DNA from 4 places in the Mesorhizobium sp. WSM4849 genome. Region 4 is predicted to be linked to each of the others. Evidence: riboswitches for the same ligand, from Rfam matches in the RefSeq annotation. Region 4 holds a riboswitch; each other region holds the start of a gene.
The links. Region 4 has a riboswitch for cobalamin ahead of AC0L3L_RS08510 (aromatic ring-hydroxylating oxygenase subunit alpha). Riboswitches for the same ligand answer to the same signal wherever they lie in the genome.

Region 1: linked by a shared signal. The riboswitch ahead of AC0L3L_RS05005 (CbtB domain-containing protein) and the one ahead of AC0L3L_RS08510 (aromatic ring-hydroxylating oxygenase subunit alpha) in region 4 are both predicted to bind cobalamin.
Region 2: linked by a shared signal. The riboswitch ahead of metE (5-methyltetrahydropteroyltriglutamate--homocysteine S-methyltransferase) and the one ahead of AC0L3L_RS08510 (aromatic ring-hydroxylating oxygenase subunit alpha) in region 4 are both predicted to bind cobalamin.
Region 3: linked by a shared signal. The riboswitch ahead of AC0L3L_RS04795 (DUF1636 family protein) and the one ahead of AC0L3L_RS08510 (aromatic ring-hydroxylating oxygenase subunit alpha) in region 4 are both predicted to bind cobalamin.

Annotation. Positions count from the first base shown of each region.
Region 1 is NZ_JBVVPW010000003.1:321,734-325,128, reverse strand. It holds gene cobO (cob(I)yrinic acid a,c-diamide adenosyltransferase) at 1-30, opposite strand, end outside; gene cobU (bifunctional adenosylcobinamide kinase/adenosylcobinamide-phosphate guanylyltransferase) at 32-529, opposite strand; gene AC0L3L_RS05010 (CbtA family protein) at 552-1,319, opposite strand; gene AC0L3L_RS05005 (CbtB domain-containing protein) at 1,335-1,514, opposite strand; cobalamin riboswitch at 1,552-1,762, opposite strand; gene AC0L3L_RS05000 (acetyltransferase domain-containing protein) at 2,023-3,015, shown strand; gene AC0L3L_RS04995 (methyltransferase family protein) at 3,012-3,395, shown strand, end outside.
Region 2 is NZ_JBVVPW010000025.1:26,422-29,816, forward strand. It holds gene metE (5-methyltetrahydropteroyltriglutamate--homocysteine S-methyltransferase) at 1-2,099, opposite strand, end outside; cobalamin riboswitch at 2,215-2,412, opposite strand; gene AC0L3L_RS25215 (adenosine kinase) at 2,806-3,395, opposite strand, start outside.
Region 3 is NZ_JBVVPW010000003.1:280,506-283,900, reverse strand. It holds gene AC0L3L_RS04805 (NADH-quinone oxidoreductase subunit A) at 1-151, opposite strand, end outside; gene AC0L3L_RS04800 (winged helix-turn-helix domain-containing protein) at 487-1,686, shown strand; cobalamin riboswitch at 1,716-1,919, shown strand; gene AC0L3L_RS04795 (DUF1636 family protein) at 1,958-2,392, shown strand; gene cobW (cobalamin biosynthesis protein CobW) at 2,389-3,395, shown strand, end outside.
Region 4 is NZ_JBVVPW010000006.1:153,813-157,207, forward strand. It holds gene AC0L3L_RS08495 (DUF680 domain-containing protein) at 1-22, opposite strand, end outside; gene AC0L3L_RS08500 (DUF680 domain-containing protein) at 111-335, opposite strand; gene AC0L3L_RS08505 (DUF680 domain-containing protein) at 457-660, opposite strand; cobalamin riboswitch at 1,182-1,382, shown strand; gene AC0L3L_RS08510 (aromatic ring-hydroxylating oxygenase subunit alpha) at 1,598-2,845, shown strand; gene AC0L3L_RS08515 (FAD-binding oxidoreductase) at 2,869-3,395, shown strand, end outside.

The DNA.
Region 1 (3,395 bases), on a different contig from region 4:
CTTGTCTTCGATGTGTTTGTTATCAGCCATGTCATTTCACCTCGAGCGGCAATCCCGCCACCATCAGCAGCACGGTGCCGGCGACTGCCGCGACCTGCTGGTTGAGCCGGCCGGCGGCATCGCGAAACCGGCGAGCCAGCGCATTGTCGGGCACGATGCCCTGGCCAACCTCGTTGGAAACCACGAACCATGGCCCGCGCGGCCGCGACAGCACATCGGCCAGCCCTCGGCATTCGGCCTCAATGTCGCGTTCGGCCAGCATATGGTTGGTCAGCCACAGCGTCAGGCAATCGACGAGGACAGGCCGGCCGTCAGGCAACGCCTCAATCGCGCCGACGAGATCGAGTGGCGCGTCGATGGTCGTCCAACCCTCGCCGCGCCGCGACCGATGCAGCGCGATACGCTCGCGCATCTCGTCGTCATAGGCTTGCGCCGTAGCGATATAGGCCCACGGCGCCGGACAGGCCGTCACCAGTCTTTCGGCATGCGCGCTCTTGCCGGAGCGCGCACCGCCGATGACCAGGGTCAGCTTGCCGCCGGGAGCAGCGCGATCAGGCAAAGCTGTCGCGCAGGCCGGTCGTGCTGCCGGTCAAGCGGCCGCGCACCACGCCGACGACGGCGCCGAGCACCAGCCAGAACACCAGATTGGTCAGTGTCACCGCCACCACGAACTGGTGGTGCAGGGCTTCCGGGATCGGCGATTCAAAACTGTCGGGCTGCGGCGCGCCGACGATATGCGGCGCCACGATCCACGCCACGGCAAGCAGCGCCAGCGGCAGGGATTTGCGAAAGGCGAGCAGCCCAAGACCGGCCGCTGTCGCTACCACAGTTGCCGTCCACCAGATCTGGCGCTGGGCGAGATCGGCAGCCGGCATAGCCGGCAGTTCGGGAGGCAGGCCAAGGTTCGGAGCCAGCGTGAACACAGCAAAGCCGGCAAGGCCCCAGAACAGGCCCTGACGCCAATTGCCGATGCCGCCGGCGAACTCCGAAGCGGCGACCAGGATCAGCGCAAAGCCGATGCCGGTGACGACGTTGGCAACGACGTTGAAGGCGAAGCGCTCGAAACCGTCGGCCGGCGCCCAGCCTTCGTCTTCCGCAGCCGGAGCGGCCGGTTCGGCGCTACTCATGGCATTGGCGTCCGTGGCGTTCGCGGCCGGCGCCGCGGCGTGGTCATGCGTGTGGCCACCGCCGGCCTGCTCGTAGACTTCCGCCTTGAGAATGAGCGGCACGGTGGCGTAGGCCTGCATGCAGGCGAGAACGACGCCAGCCACAAGCCCTGCGATCGCCGCGATGAACACGACGTTGCGAAACAGTGTCATGATGTCGGCCCCTCGTCAGTGGCAGGGAAACGCCATCGAATGGCGATAGTCGTGGGCGGCATTGTGGACCGCATCGATATGCGAGAAGCCGACAAAGCCCATGACGAAAATGCCGAGAAATGCAGCAAGCGCCAGCTGCACGAAGCGCGACTGCGAGGAGACGGAAGCGACGAGCGAGACGGAAGCGGTATTCATGTCTTGTCCTTTCGCCCTCCACCCGAGGGCATAGAAATCAGTTCTCCTGTCGCCGGCAGGTCTCCTGGCTCGCGGATCAGCGCCCTTCCCCACCTTCCCGAAGAAGCTCTTCCCGAAAGAAACTCTTCAGTGGCATATGGAGAGGACTACCGCACACAGTTGCGGGGGCAGCCACGGCATTGGGCAAAGAATCGCCCTTACCGCATTCCCTCTTGGTTCCAAACGGAACCGACGACGGGTGCGACTATAGGCAGAATCGCCGTGCCCGGCAAACCAAATTCCGCCAGCTACCAGCGCGAATGCGCCGTCTCTGGAACCAGCCGGCCGGCGCCACGAGGCCGGAGTGCTGATGCCCGAGGAATATGGCCCGCATCGCTTCTAATGGGTGCGTCAGCGGCATACGGCGCTTTCACCGACGCCCTGAGCATCAACGGGATTTGGCCCTGTCTTCTTTTGTCTGGGGCAACCATGATAGTCGTCTTGCAGTGCTGAATCAGATTGCGAGACCATGAGCATTTCTACGCCGACCGTTCAGGACCGATCCAAGCGCATCATCGCCATCGACGTCGCCCGCGGCGTCGCTTTGCTTGCCATGGCGAGTTACCATTTCACCTGGGATCTCGAATTCTTTGGCTACACCGATCCCGGCCTGACCGCCTTCGGCTGGTGGAAATTCTACGCGCGCTGCATCGCTTCGACCTTTCTGTTCCTGGTCGGCGTCAGCCTGTTCCTCGCCCATGGCAAACTGATCCGCTGGGACGGCTTCTGGAAACGCTTCGCCATGGTCGCCGGGGCGGCGCTCGCCATATCGGCTGCCACGAGGCTTGCCACGCCGGACAGTTTCATCTTTTTCGGTATCCTGCATGAGATCGCGCTCGCCAGCCTGCTCGGCCTGGCGTTCCTGCGGCTGCCGGCGCTGCTGACGCTGGTTATGGCAGCTTTCGTCATAACCGCGCCGCTCTACCTCAGGTCCGAGACCTTTGACCATCCGGCCCTGTGGTGGGTCGGCCTGTCGGCAACCAACCCGCGCTCCAACGATTATGTCCCGCTGTTGCCATGGTTCGGCGCTGTGCTTGCGGGCATCGCGACGGCAAAACTCGCCTCCGCCTCCGGCCTGCTGACGCGGTTGGCAGGCCTGACGCCCGGCAGCTGGACAAATCCGCTGGTCTTTATCGGCCGGCACAGCCTCGCCTTCTATCTGATCCACCAGCCGGTGCTGATCGGCTCGATCTGGCTTTTTTCGCAAGTCATGCCGGCACCGGTCGAGACCAGGCAGGTCACCTTCCTGAAAGAATGCCAGACTTCGTGCGAGCAATCGCGCGACACGGAGTTCTGCTCCAGCTATTGTGTGTGCATGCTCGATACACTCGAGGGCGAGGCCACGCTTGATCAGCTCTACCGCAACGACCAGGCTGCGGAATGGAAGGCACATCTCGACGAGCTCGCCGGCGCCTGCACTGCCAAAGCCGACAGCACTTTGATGGAGGGAGGAGCACAATGACCGACCATCAACAGAAACCTGGGCAACAGAAACCGGGGCAGCCGAAACCGGGGTTTATACCGTGGCCGCCGCTGATCTATGTCGCGGCCATCGCCGTCAGCATCGCGCTTGGCTTGCTCTATCCGCTGCCATGGATCGGCGGCCTTCTGGGCGACATCCTGTTCGCGGCCGGCTGGGTGGCATTGTTCGGCGTCGTCGCACTCTGGTTCACGGCAATCCGCACCATGATCCGGGCAAAGACGACGCTCCACCCAAACGCCGTGCCGGATCACCTGGTCACATCTGGCCCCTTCGCCGTCAGCCGCAACCCGATATATCTGGCCAACACGCTGCTGATGATCGGCGTCGCCCTTATCTCGGGGATCGTATGGTTCCTGCCG
Region 2 (3,395 bases), on a different contig from region 4:
GGATATTTGGACTTGGTGAAGGCGTCTAGCAGTTCCATTTTGGAGCGCGACGTCTCGATCGAAATGACGTCCGCGTCCAGTTCAGCGATCGAGTCGATGATCTCATTGAACTCCGAATAGCACATGTGGGTGTGAATTTGGGTCGCGTCCTCTACACCCGTTGAAGCGAGACGGAAGCATTCGACTGCCCAGCCGAGATAATGTTTCCAATCGGACTTCCGCAGGGGCAAGCCTTCGCGAAACGCGGCCTCATCGATCTGGATCACCCTTGCGCCAGCTCTTTCAAGGTCGGCCACTTCATCGCGAATGGCGAGTGCGATCTGGCGGCAGGCCTCGGCGCGGGGTACGTCGTCGCGAACAAAAGACCAGTTAAGAATCGTCACTGGGCCTGTGAGCATGCCCTTCACCGGCTTTTTCGTCAGCGACTGGGCAAATTGCCACCAGAGAACCGTCATCGGATTGGGCCGCGATACGTCGCCGAAGATGATTGGAGGGCGCACCAGCCGGGAGCCGTAACTTTGCACCCAGCCATGCTGGGTGAAGGCGAGGCCGGACAGCTGCTCGCCGAAATGCTGCACCATGTCGTTTCGTTCGAACTCGCCATGTACCAGCACGTCCAGCCCGATCTCCTCCTGCCAGCGGACCGCCGCCTCGGTCTCCTTCTTCAGGAAGGCCTGGTAATCGACATAGCTCAGCCGGCCCTTCGCATGAGCGGAGCGCGCCCTGCGCACATCGGGCGTCTGCGGGAAGGACCCGATCGTCGTCGTCGGGAACGGCGGCAGGCCGAGCGTGTCAGCCTGGACTCTGGAGCGCTTGGCAAATGCGCGCTTTCGTTGCTTCATGGCGCCGTCAATGCTGATAACCCGCCCATGGACGAGCGGATCATGGACCTTTCCAGACATTGCGCGCGCCGCGGCCGCCTCGGCAGAAGCTTTCAGTGCGCCTGCTACGGCCTCCCTGCCTTCGGATAAGGCTCGGGCCAGCACAAGCAGCTCTTCACTCTTCTGGGCGGCGAATGCCAGCCACGAACCGACGTCCACATCGAGCGCGGTCTCCATCCGCAGGTCCATCGGCACATGAAGCATCGAGCAGGAAGGCGCAATCTCGACGCGATCCAGCGGCCAGCCGGCAACGATCGGCTTGATGCGGTCGAGAATGGCAGCCAGGTTCGCGCGCCAGACGTTGCGGCCGTCGATCAAGCCAAGTGAGAGCACCAGATCCTTCGGTGCGAGCCGACCAACCGTCTCCAACTGCTCGGGAGCGCGCACGAGGTCGAGATGTAGGCCCGCCAGGCGCAGCGAAAGCGCGGTCTCCAGATTGTCTCCCAGCGGCCCGAAATAGGTCGCCAGCATAATTTTCAACTTGGGCGCGGCTTTCGACAGCTGGCCGTATGTGAATTCGAAGGCAGCTCGTTCGTTCGGGTTAAGGTCGAGCACAAGCGCCGGCTCATCAATCTGCACCCAGTCGGCCCCCGAGAGCTCCAGCCTCCGCAGGAGTTGCTCGTAGACGGGCAGCAGGCGCGGTAGGAGCGCTATGGGATTGAAGCCCTGGTCGGGAGACTTTGCCAGCTTGAGGAAGGTCACCGGTCCAAGGATGACCGGGCGTGTATGGATGCCGAGCTCTTTTGCCTCCAGAAAGTGATCGACTGGTTTCGTCGACGAGAGGGCGAATGTCTGATCGTCGCCCAGCTCCGGCACGATGTAGTGGTAGTTCGTGTCGAACCATTTGGTCATTTCCATCGCGGTTACGCGCTGCCCTGCATGCCCGTGACTGGCGCGTCCGCAACCCGCGGCATCGCCTTGCGTCCCGCGCGCCATCGCGAAATAGATGTCGAGTGGGACCTCCCCGCCCGTCCAGCCGTAACGAGCTGGCACGGCGCCGACCATTGCTGCGGTGTCGAGCACATGGTCATACAGTGAGAAATCGTTCGACGGGATTTTCGACACGCCGCGGTCGTGCTGCTCGCTCCAGCTGGCGGCACGGAGTGCCTTCGCCGTCGACAGAAGGTTGGCAGCAGAAGATTTTCCGGACCAGTAGCTTTCGAGCGCGAATTTCAGTTCTCGCCGGCGACCGATACGCGGCACGCCAAGCGTTGCTATGGGAACTTGCTGGGAGACAATCATTCCATACCCCGATGGTTGGGGCGGGGACAAGGAAGGCGCTAGCAGGCCGGCATGAACGCCGAGCTGCCGCGGCCACCAGACACCCCGCCCGTGGACGTTGTTCACCGTGGCAGGTCTCCTGGCTCGCGGGTCACAGCCTCTGCCCGTCTTCCCGGGGCAGTTCGCCCCAGTGACATTGGTGGGTTGGCTCGCCGCTTACAGTTGCGGGGGCAGCGCCGGATTGCACCGGCTTCCCTCTTAGCTCCGCTACGGCAACGCCTTGCGGAGAACCACGACACGCAGACAATCGCAGCAGCCCGCTTTGTTGTCAATGCGGTATAAAGAAATGTTTATATGTTTATGTGAACCGTTCACCTGCGGCGTGTTTCCAAAGTAGCAGGTCGCGGTAGAGCTGAGCCATTTGCGCCACTCGCCGGTCTGCGCAGGCTGTGCTTGGCCGCTCGGGCAATCTGCCAGTCTACGATCCCGGCTCAAAACGACTTTCGTCAAAAAGGGCGTGTTGGCCATCATGATCGGCCGGCAGTACTGGCCCGAAGTGCGACAACGTCCCTAAGCCTCAACAATCAGAAATTCGGAGAAAAACCGCCGTCCTTCACGCAGGCACGCGACAGTCGATTTACCCGCGCCTGTCTGGACAGCCTGCACAACGGCAAGGTGGGCAGCACCTCGCGGAAATGCTGCCCTACAACAGCCCCGCCTGCTTGGCCTCGCGGCGCAAATTCTGCCGCGGCCTGGGGCCGATCTGCTGGATCACCAATCCGGCCGCCAGTGAGCCAAGGTCGCCGCAGGTCTGCAGGTCGCGGCCCTGCGTGTAGCCATGCAGGAAGCCGGCGGCATAGAGATCGCCGGCACCCGTGGTGTCGACCAGTTCCTTGATGGCGGTCGCCTTGATCACCACCGTTTCGCCGCCGCGCACGATCACCGAACCTTTTTCAGAGCGGGTCACGGCGGCGACCCTGCAATCCTTGCGGATCTGCGCCAGCGCCTCGTCGAACGACGATGTCTGGTAGAGCGACTTGATCTCGTGGTTGTTGGCAAAGACGATGTCGACCATGCCCGAACGCATCAGGTCGAGGAATTCGTCGCGGTAGCGGTCGACGCAGAACGAATCCGACAATGTCATGGAGACTTCGCGGCCTGCCGCGTGCGCCAGCTTCGCCGTCTGCCGGATCGCTTCCTTGGCGCGCGGCGGGTCCCACAGATAGCCTTCGAAATAGGTGACCGCCGCACCCGAAGCCTTGTCTGCTTCGACGTCCTCCGGCCCGAGCTCGA
Region 3 (3,395 bases), on a different contig from region 4:
AGTTGAAGCCGCACTCATAGGCGGAAAGCTTTTCCGGATCGGGGTTGCGGTAGGCCACCAGGAAGGGTGCGGCAAGCAGCGCCAGGCCGACGACCAGCGCCACGCCGATGAACAGGACGATGGGCAGGTACGAACTCAACAATGCGTTCATGCTGCAGCTTTCCGTTGGCGGCCAATCCACTCTGATTACAGCACCGGACCCACTTGCGGAAGCGTGACAGTTTAATCACTGAACCGTTTTAGGGGGCTCTATGCTGCAACGCGGCGAGGGTTAGCGCAGGGCTTTCGGCGAAGCAAGTCAAACCTTGTTCAAAACCCGGTGCTGGGCAGCATATCCGGATAAACTGGTCCGATCCGCTCCTGTTTGATTTCCTTCATTTTTTACTCCAGTTTTCTCTCCTGACATAGATGCCGACAAAACCCTGCTAGCATGACGCGGAATCATTCGCCCCAACCTTGGTCGAACGCCAACAGAGTGCCGTCTGCATGAAGGAAAAGGTCTCGCTCGCCATGGCCCGGCGCATCGCGCTTGCCGCACAGGGGTTTGCCGATCCTCGCCCTAACAGCACGCCCGATCGCCGCCATCTGGCCCGTGTGCTTGGCCGGACCGGCCTGCTGCAGATCGATTCCGTCAGCGCGGTGGTGCGTGCCCACTATATGCCGCTTTATTCGCGGCTTGGCCCCTACCCGCTTGCCCTGCTCGACAACGCCGCCGTGACGCGCAAGCGCTCGGTCTTCGAATATTGGGCGCATGAGGCCTCCTTTCTGCCGGTCGAAACCTATCCGCTGATGCGCTGGCGCATGGAGCGGGCCGAACGTGGCGAGGAAATGTATAACGGACTGGCCAAGTGGGGCCGCGAACGCGCCGCCTACATTGAAGACATTTATCGCGAGGTCGTCGAACGAGGGCCGGTCGCCGCATCCGCCCTCGAAGGCCAGAAGGGAAACGGCGGCTGGTGGGGTTGGAGCGATGCCAAGCACGCTTTCGAATGGCTGTTCTGGGCCGGCCGTATCACCACGGCGTCGCGTCGTGGCTTCGAGCGGCTCTATGATCTGCCGGAGCGCGTGCTGCCGCCGGCAGTACTTGCTTTGCCGGTGCCCTCCCCGGAGGATGCGCACCGCGAATTGCTGCGCATCTCCGCCCGCGCCCACGGCGTCGCGACAGCGGGCGACCTGCGCGACTATTTCCGCCTCTCTCCCGCCGACATCAAGGGCCGCATCGAGGAACTGGTCGAGGCAGGCGACCTTTTGCCGGTTCGCGTCGAAGGCTGGGACAAGCCTGCCTATCTTCATAAGGACGCCCGTTTTCCGCGCAAGATCGAGGCGCGCGCCTTGCTTGCTCCCTTCGATCCGGTCGTCTTCGAACGAGCGCGCACGGAAAGACTGTTCAACTTCCGCTATCGCATCGAGATCTACACCCCCGCCGAAAAGCGCCAATACGGCTATTACGTGCTGCCGTTCCTGCTCGGCGAAAGGATCGTGGCGCGCGTCGACCTCAAGGCCGACCGCCCCGCCGGCGTGCTGCGCGTCCATGCCGCCTATGCCGAGCCCGGCGCCCCGCCGCAAACCGCCGCCGAGCTTTTCGACGAGTTGAAGCTGATGCAGGGTTGGCTCGGCCTGGAACGCATCGAGGTGACGCCGGCCGGTGATCTGGGTTCGGCTCTCGCCGACATTACCGCGTCGTAGACGTGCGTTGACACGACTGCCTCCACAAGCCTAAATCCGGTTCAGACGGTCTCCTCTCGGCAAAGGGAGGAGCCAAGAGGGAATGCGGTGCGAAATCTCGATTTCAAATCCGCGGCTGTCCCCGCAACTGTAGGCGACGAGCCAAGGCCGATAACCACTGGGACGGTCCCGGGAAGGCGGCACCAAGGCGATGACCCGCGAGCCAGGAGACCTGCCGTCTAGGACATAAGAATCCGATCGCCTGGCGGGTTTTCCGGGCAAGGAGCCTGATTTGGAACGCGACAGCAGTTTTTCGGCTGAGACAGCGGGCGTATTGTCCGGCGATGATGATGCTCTGGCCGACGTCACCGTGATCGTCTGCGCCTCCTGCCGTGACGAGACCGGCTCCGACGGCCATCCTCGCGCCGGCGAATTGTTGGCCGAAGACACGCGCCGCGCTGTATCAGGCGAAAATATCCGTATCCGCACCGTCGAATGCCTTGGCAACTGCAAGCGCCGCCTCAGCGCCGCGATCCTGCGCGACGGCTGCTGGAGCTATGTCTTTGGCGACCTGACCGTGACAAGCGGCGCCGATCTGGTCGCCGGTGCAAAGCTCTTCGCCACCTCGACGGACGGCCTCATTCCATGGCGCGGCCGCCCCGATTGCCTGAAACGCGGCCTCGTCGCCCGCATTCCTCCCCTCGACCTTGTGAAGGATCAGATATGACCACTTCCGTCTCCCGCGTGCCCTGCACCGTCGTCACCGGCTTCCTCGGCGCCGGCAAGACGACGCTGATCCGCCACCTGCTCGAAAACGCCGGCGGCAAGCGGCTGGCCATCATCGTCAACGAGTTCGGCGATATCGGCATCGACGGCGAGATTCTGAAGGGATGCGGCATCGACACCTGCCCTGAGGAAAACATCGTCGAGTTGGCCAATGGCTGCATCTGCTGCACCGTTGCCGACGACTTCGTCCCGGCGCTCGACCAGATCCTGTCGCTGTCGCCGAGGGTCGACCATATCCTGATCGAAACCTCTGGGCTGGCTCTGCCCAAGCCGCTGGTCCAGGCCTTCCAGTGGCCGACGGTCAAGAGCCGGGTGACGGTCGACGGCGTCATTGCAGTCGTCGACGGACCGGCGCTGGCTGAAGGCCGCGTCGCCAACGACATGGACGCCCTGCAGGCGCAGCGCGCGCAGGACGAGACACTCGACCATGACGATCCGGTCGAGGAAGTGTTCGAGGACCAGCTCGCCTGCGCCGACCTGATCATATTGTCGAAGAGCGACCTGATGGACGCCGCCGGCTCGGCCCGGGCCAATGCGATCATCGGCGAGCACGCCGCGCGCGCCGTCACGATCGTGCCGACCTCGCAGGGTAAGGTCGATCCGTCCGTGCTGCTCGGCCTTGGCCTCGCCGTCGAGGACGACATCGAGAATCGCAAGACTCACCACGACGACGAACTCGATCACGAGCATGACGACTTCGACTCGTTCGTCATCGACATTCCGTCGATCGCCAATCCCGATGAGCTGGCGTTGCGCGTCACCACGGCGGCGGAGGAAGAAAACGTGCTGCGCGTCAAGGGTTTCGTCGACGTCGGCGGCAAGCCGATGCGGCTCCTGCTGCAGGCCGTCGGCCCACGCGTCAATCACTATTACGACCGCGCCTGGACCACTGAGGACGATCGCCGTTCGCGCCTCGTCGTCATCGGCCTGAAAGGGCTGAACCG
Region 4 (3,395 bases):
CGGTGAGAACGATCTTCTTCATTTCAGTAATCCTGGATTTTCGTATCCCATCAGCGCGGCGGCCGCGGTCTTTGTGAAAGACAATGCCGCCGCTGCTGTTGGGATCGACATTAGTTGTTGCCGAAGAGGTTACGGTCGCTGCCATTGACGGGCTTCTCGTCAGCCGGAACCGGATTCTGCGCCGAAGCCGAATTCTGAATCGAAGCTGTGTACGAGCCGTTGTCGACCGCAGCGGCCGGCTGGTTGGCGCCGTTCGATCCAAAGTTGTCGCTGCCGGCAAAAGCGCTGCCGGAGACAGCCAGGATGGCGACGGTGGCAAGAATGATCTTCTTCATTTCTAGTACTCCTGAATTTTTCAGATCCCGAGCGGCGGACTGGCCGCTTTGTCTTGTTGTTTGACCATGATCTTTTACGAAAACCGGTTTCCACTTCGGGATCATGGTCTGGGATCAGCTGTTAATTGTTGCCGAAAAGGTTGCGGTCGGCGCCCTGGTCGACGGGCTTTTCAGCGTGAGCCGACTTCTGAATGGAAGCCGTATACGAACTGTCGACCGAGGCGGTCGGCTGATTGGCGCCGTTGGACCCATAATGATCGCTGCCAGCAAAGGCGCTGCCGGTGATGGCCAGAACGGCGACGGCAATAAGAGCAATCTTTTTCATTTTTGGAACTCCAGTATCTTTAGTTTTCCGTCCGTCTAGCGGCGTGTCTTGGGAGGAATTCGCGTCGTCCGGACAGCCCCGATGTGGGAAGGCCATCCGGCAGATTCCAATCACGAAGTTGTTCCGTGTGGACCAAGAATCTACACCTTGAAATTGTACCAGAGGCTTCTCTCGTCATTGCTTTCTGTTTTGTTTTCAAAGATTTAAGTCAAAGAGGCTAATCGACCATTTGACGGATTGCCGGACCTGCGTTCACAGCGTCATGCACGCATTGTCAACAGAAACGAACCGTTCGGTTCGATTTTAGAAGCGGCTTAAAAAGCCGGTGCTGAGTTGTTGTTGAATCGTTAACCATTTCGGCGCCCTGCAATGGTCAATCCGGCACGCTTTCAGAACCGGCAGCGCTCGCAGCAGGCGCAAATTTCACCTTCCTCAAATCCCGGCCCACAGGTTTCGCCGGCAGTGTCGCGCCGCATGGATACGATGTCGCTTTCATGCGGACAGTCAGCCGGCCGTCATGATTAGATCACGCCATCTCAGGTGCCGCTTGGTGACGACGAAGCGGAGAATTGGGAAGCCGGTCAGAACCCGGCGCTGCCCCCGCAACGGTGGTGGAGTTCAAGTCGCAACGGGAGACCACTGGGCCCAAGCCTGGGAAGGTGTCGCGATGGTCCGCAAGGACACTCCAGAGCCCGGAAACCAGCCCGAGATTTCTAGACTCGACTGATCGCGGTGGGCGGTCAAGAGGTGGATAGTGCATGCCCGGCCCTGTCGCCGGCTTGCGGCCGATCCTCCCTCCATCACCACCAGTTCAGTCTTTGGAGCGACATGCGTCCATTTGGACGCACAACGTACGCTCCAAGACTTTGAATTGCGCATCGTGCTTTCCGAAATCGATTCCGATTTCGGGCCGATGCGACGGCTATGAGGACAGGACATGGATGCGCGCAACGACATGCTGAGGCTCTTGCACGGCCGCAGGGAAGGCTACTCGCTCGAGCAGCCCTTCTACACCGATCCCGATTTCTTCAAGCTCGACATGGAGCTGATCTGGTATCGCGACTGGCTGTTCATCGGCCACGATTGCGAGTTGCCGAAGCCGGGCAGCTACATCACCGCGCAGATCGGCGACTATCCGGTCGTGCTGGTCCGCGACCAGCAAGGCAAGATCAACGCCTTCCACAATTCCTGCCGGCATCGCGGCAGCCGCGTCTGCAACGCCGACAAGGGTACGGCGGCGAAGCTCGTCTGCCCCTATCACCAATGGACCTACGAGCTGGACGGCAGGCTCTTGTTCGCGAGGCAGATGGCGGACGGCTTCGACAAGAGCCAGTTCAGCCTGAAGCCGGTGGCTTGCGAAAGCATCAGTGGCTACATCTTCATCTGCCTGGCCAAGGAGCCCGCCGATTTCGCGCCGATGCGCGCCATGATCGAGCCTTACCTCCTGCCGCACCGGCTGCGCGAGGCAAAAATCGCCTTCGAATCGACCATCGTCGAGAAGGGCAACTGGAAGCTCGTCTGGGAGAACAACCGCGAGTGCTACCATTGCGCCGGCAACCATCCGGAACTGTGCAAGACATTCCCGGAAGCGCCGACCGTCACCGGCGTGCAGGGCGCCGACAGCGATCCGGAGATGCTCGCGCACTGGGCGAAATGCGAGGCGGCGGGCCTGCCGAGCAAGTTCCGCATCGATCCGGCCGGGCAGTATCGCGCCACCCGCGCCCCGCTGCTGCGCGATGCCGTTAGCTACACGATGACGGGAAGACGTGCGGTGAAGAAGAACCTCTCCGACGACGTTTCGACCGACGGTATCGGCTCGCTGCTGCTCTATCACTATCCAACGACCTGGAACCATATCCTCGGCGATCATGCGGTCACCTTCCGCGTGCTGCCGATCAGTGCCACGGAAACGGCCGTCACCACCAAATGGCTTGTCCACAAGGACGCGGTCGAAGGCGTCGACTACGACCTCGCCGATCTCACCCATGTCTGGACCGAGACCAACGACCAGGACCGCCGCATCGTTGAGGAAAACGCCTTCGGCATCCTGTCGCCGGCCTATGAGCCCGGCCCCTATTCGGAACTGCATGAGGGCGGCGTCATCCAGTTCGTCGAATGGTACGCCTCCTTCATCGGGCCGCGCCTTGCCGAGGGCGGGCGGCCGGCGTTGCGCAGCGTCGCCTGAGCGAGGCCAAGGGGATGAATACGATGACGGACCTCGGCCTCTACCGCCATCTCGACGAGATGGCGCCCTGGAACGACAGGCTCCAGGTGCTGGAAGTCATCGGCGTCAGTGACGAGGCGCCTGACGTGAAGACCTTCACCTTCCGCTCCGACAACCAGACCTGGTTCCGCTACAGACCGGGGCAGTTCGTGACGCTGGAACTGCCGACCACCGAGGGCCCGTTGATGCGGACCTATACGCTGTCGTCCTCGCCGTCGCGGCCGTTCTCGATCGCGGTGACGGTGAAAGCACAGCCCGGCAGCCTCGGCACACGCTGGATGTTCGACAATCTGAAGCCCGGTGTTCACGTGAAGGCCTATGGGCCGTCGGGCAACTTTTCGCTGCACAGCCATCCCGCGGCCAGATATCTGTTCATTTCGGCCGGCTCCGGCGTGACTCCGATGATGTCGATGCTGCGCTGGCTGAACGATTGCGCGCCCTGGACAGATGTCGGCTTCGTCAACTGCGCGCGAAAGCCCGAGGAGATCATCTTCCGCAAGGAGCTCGAATT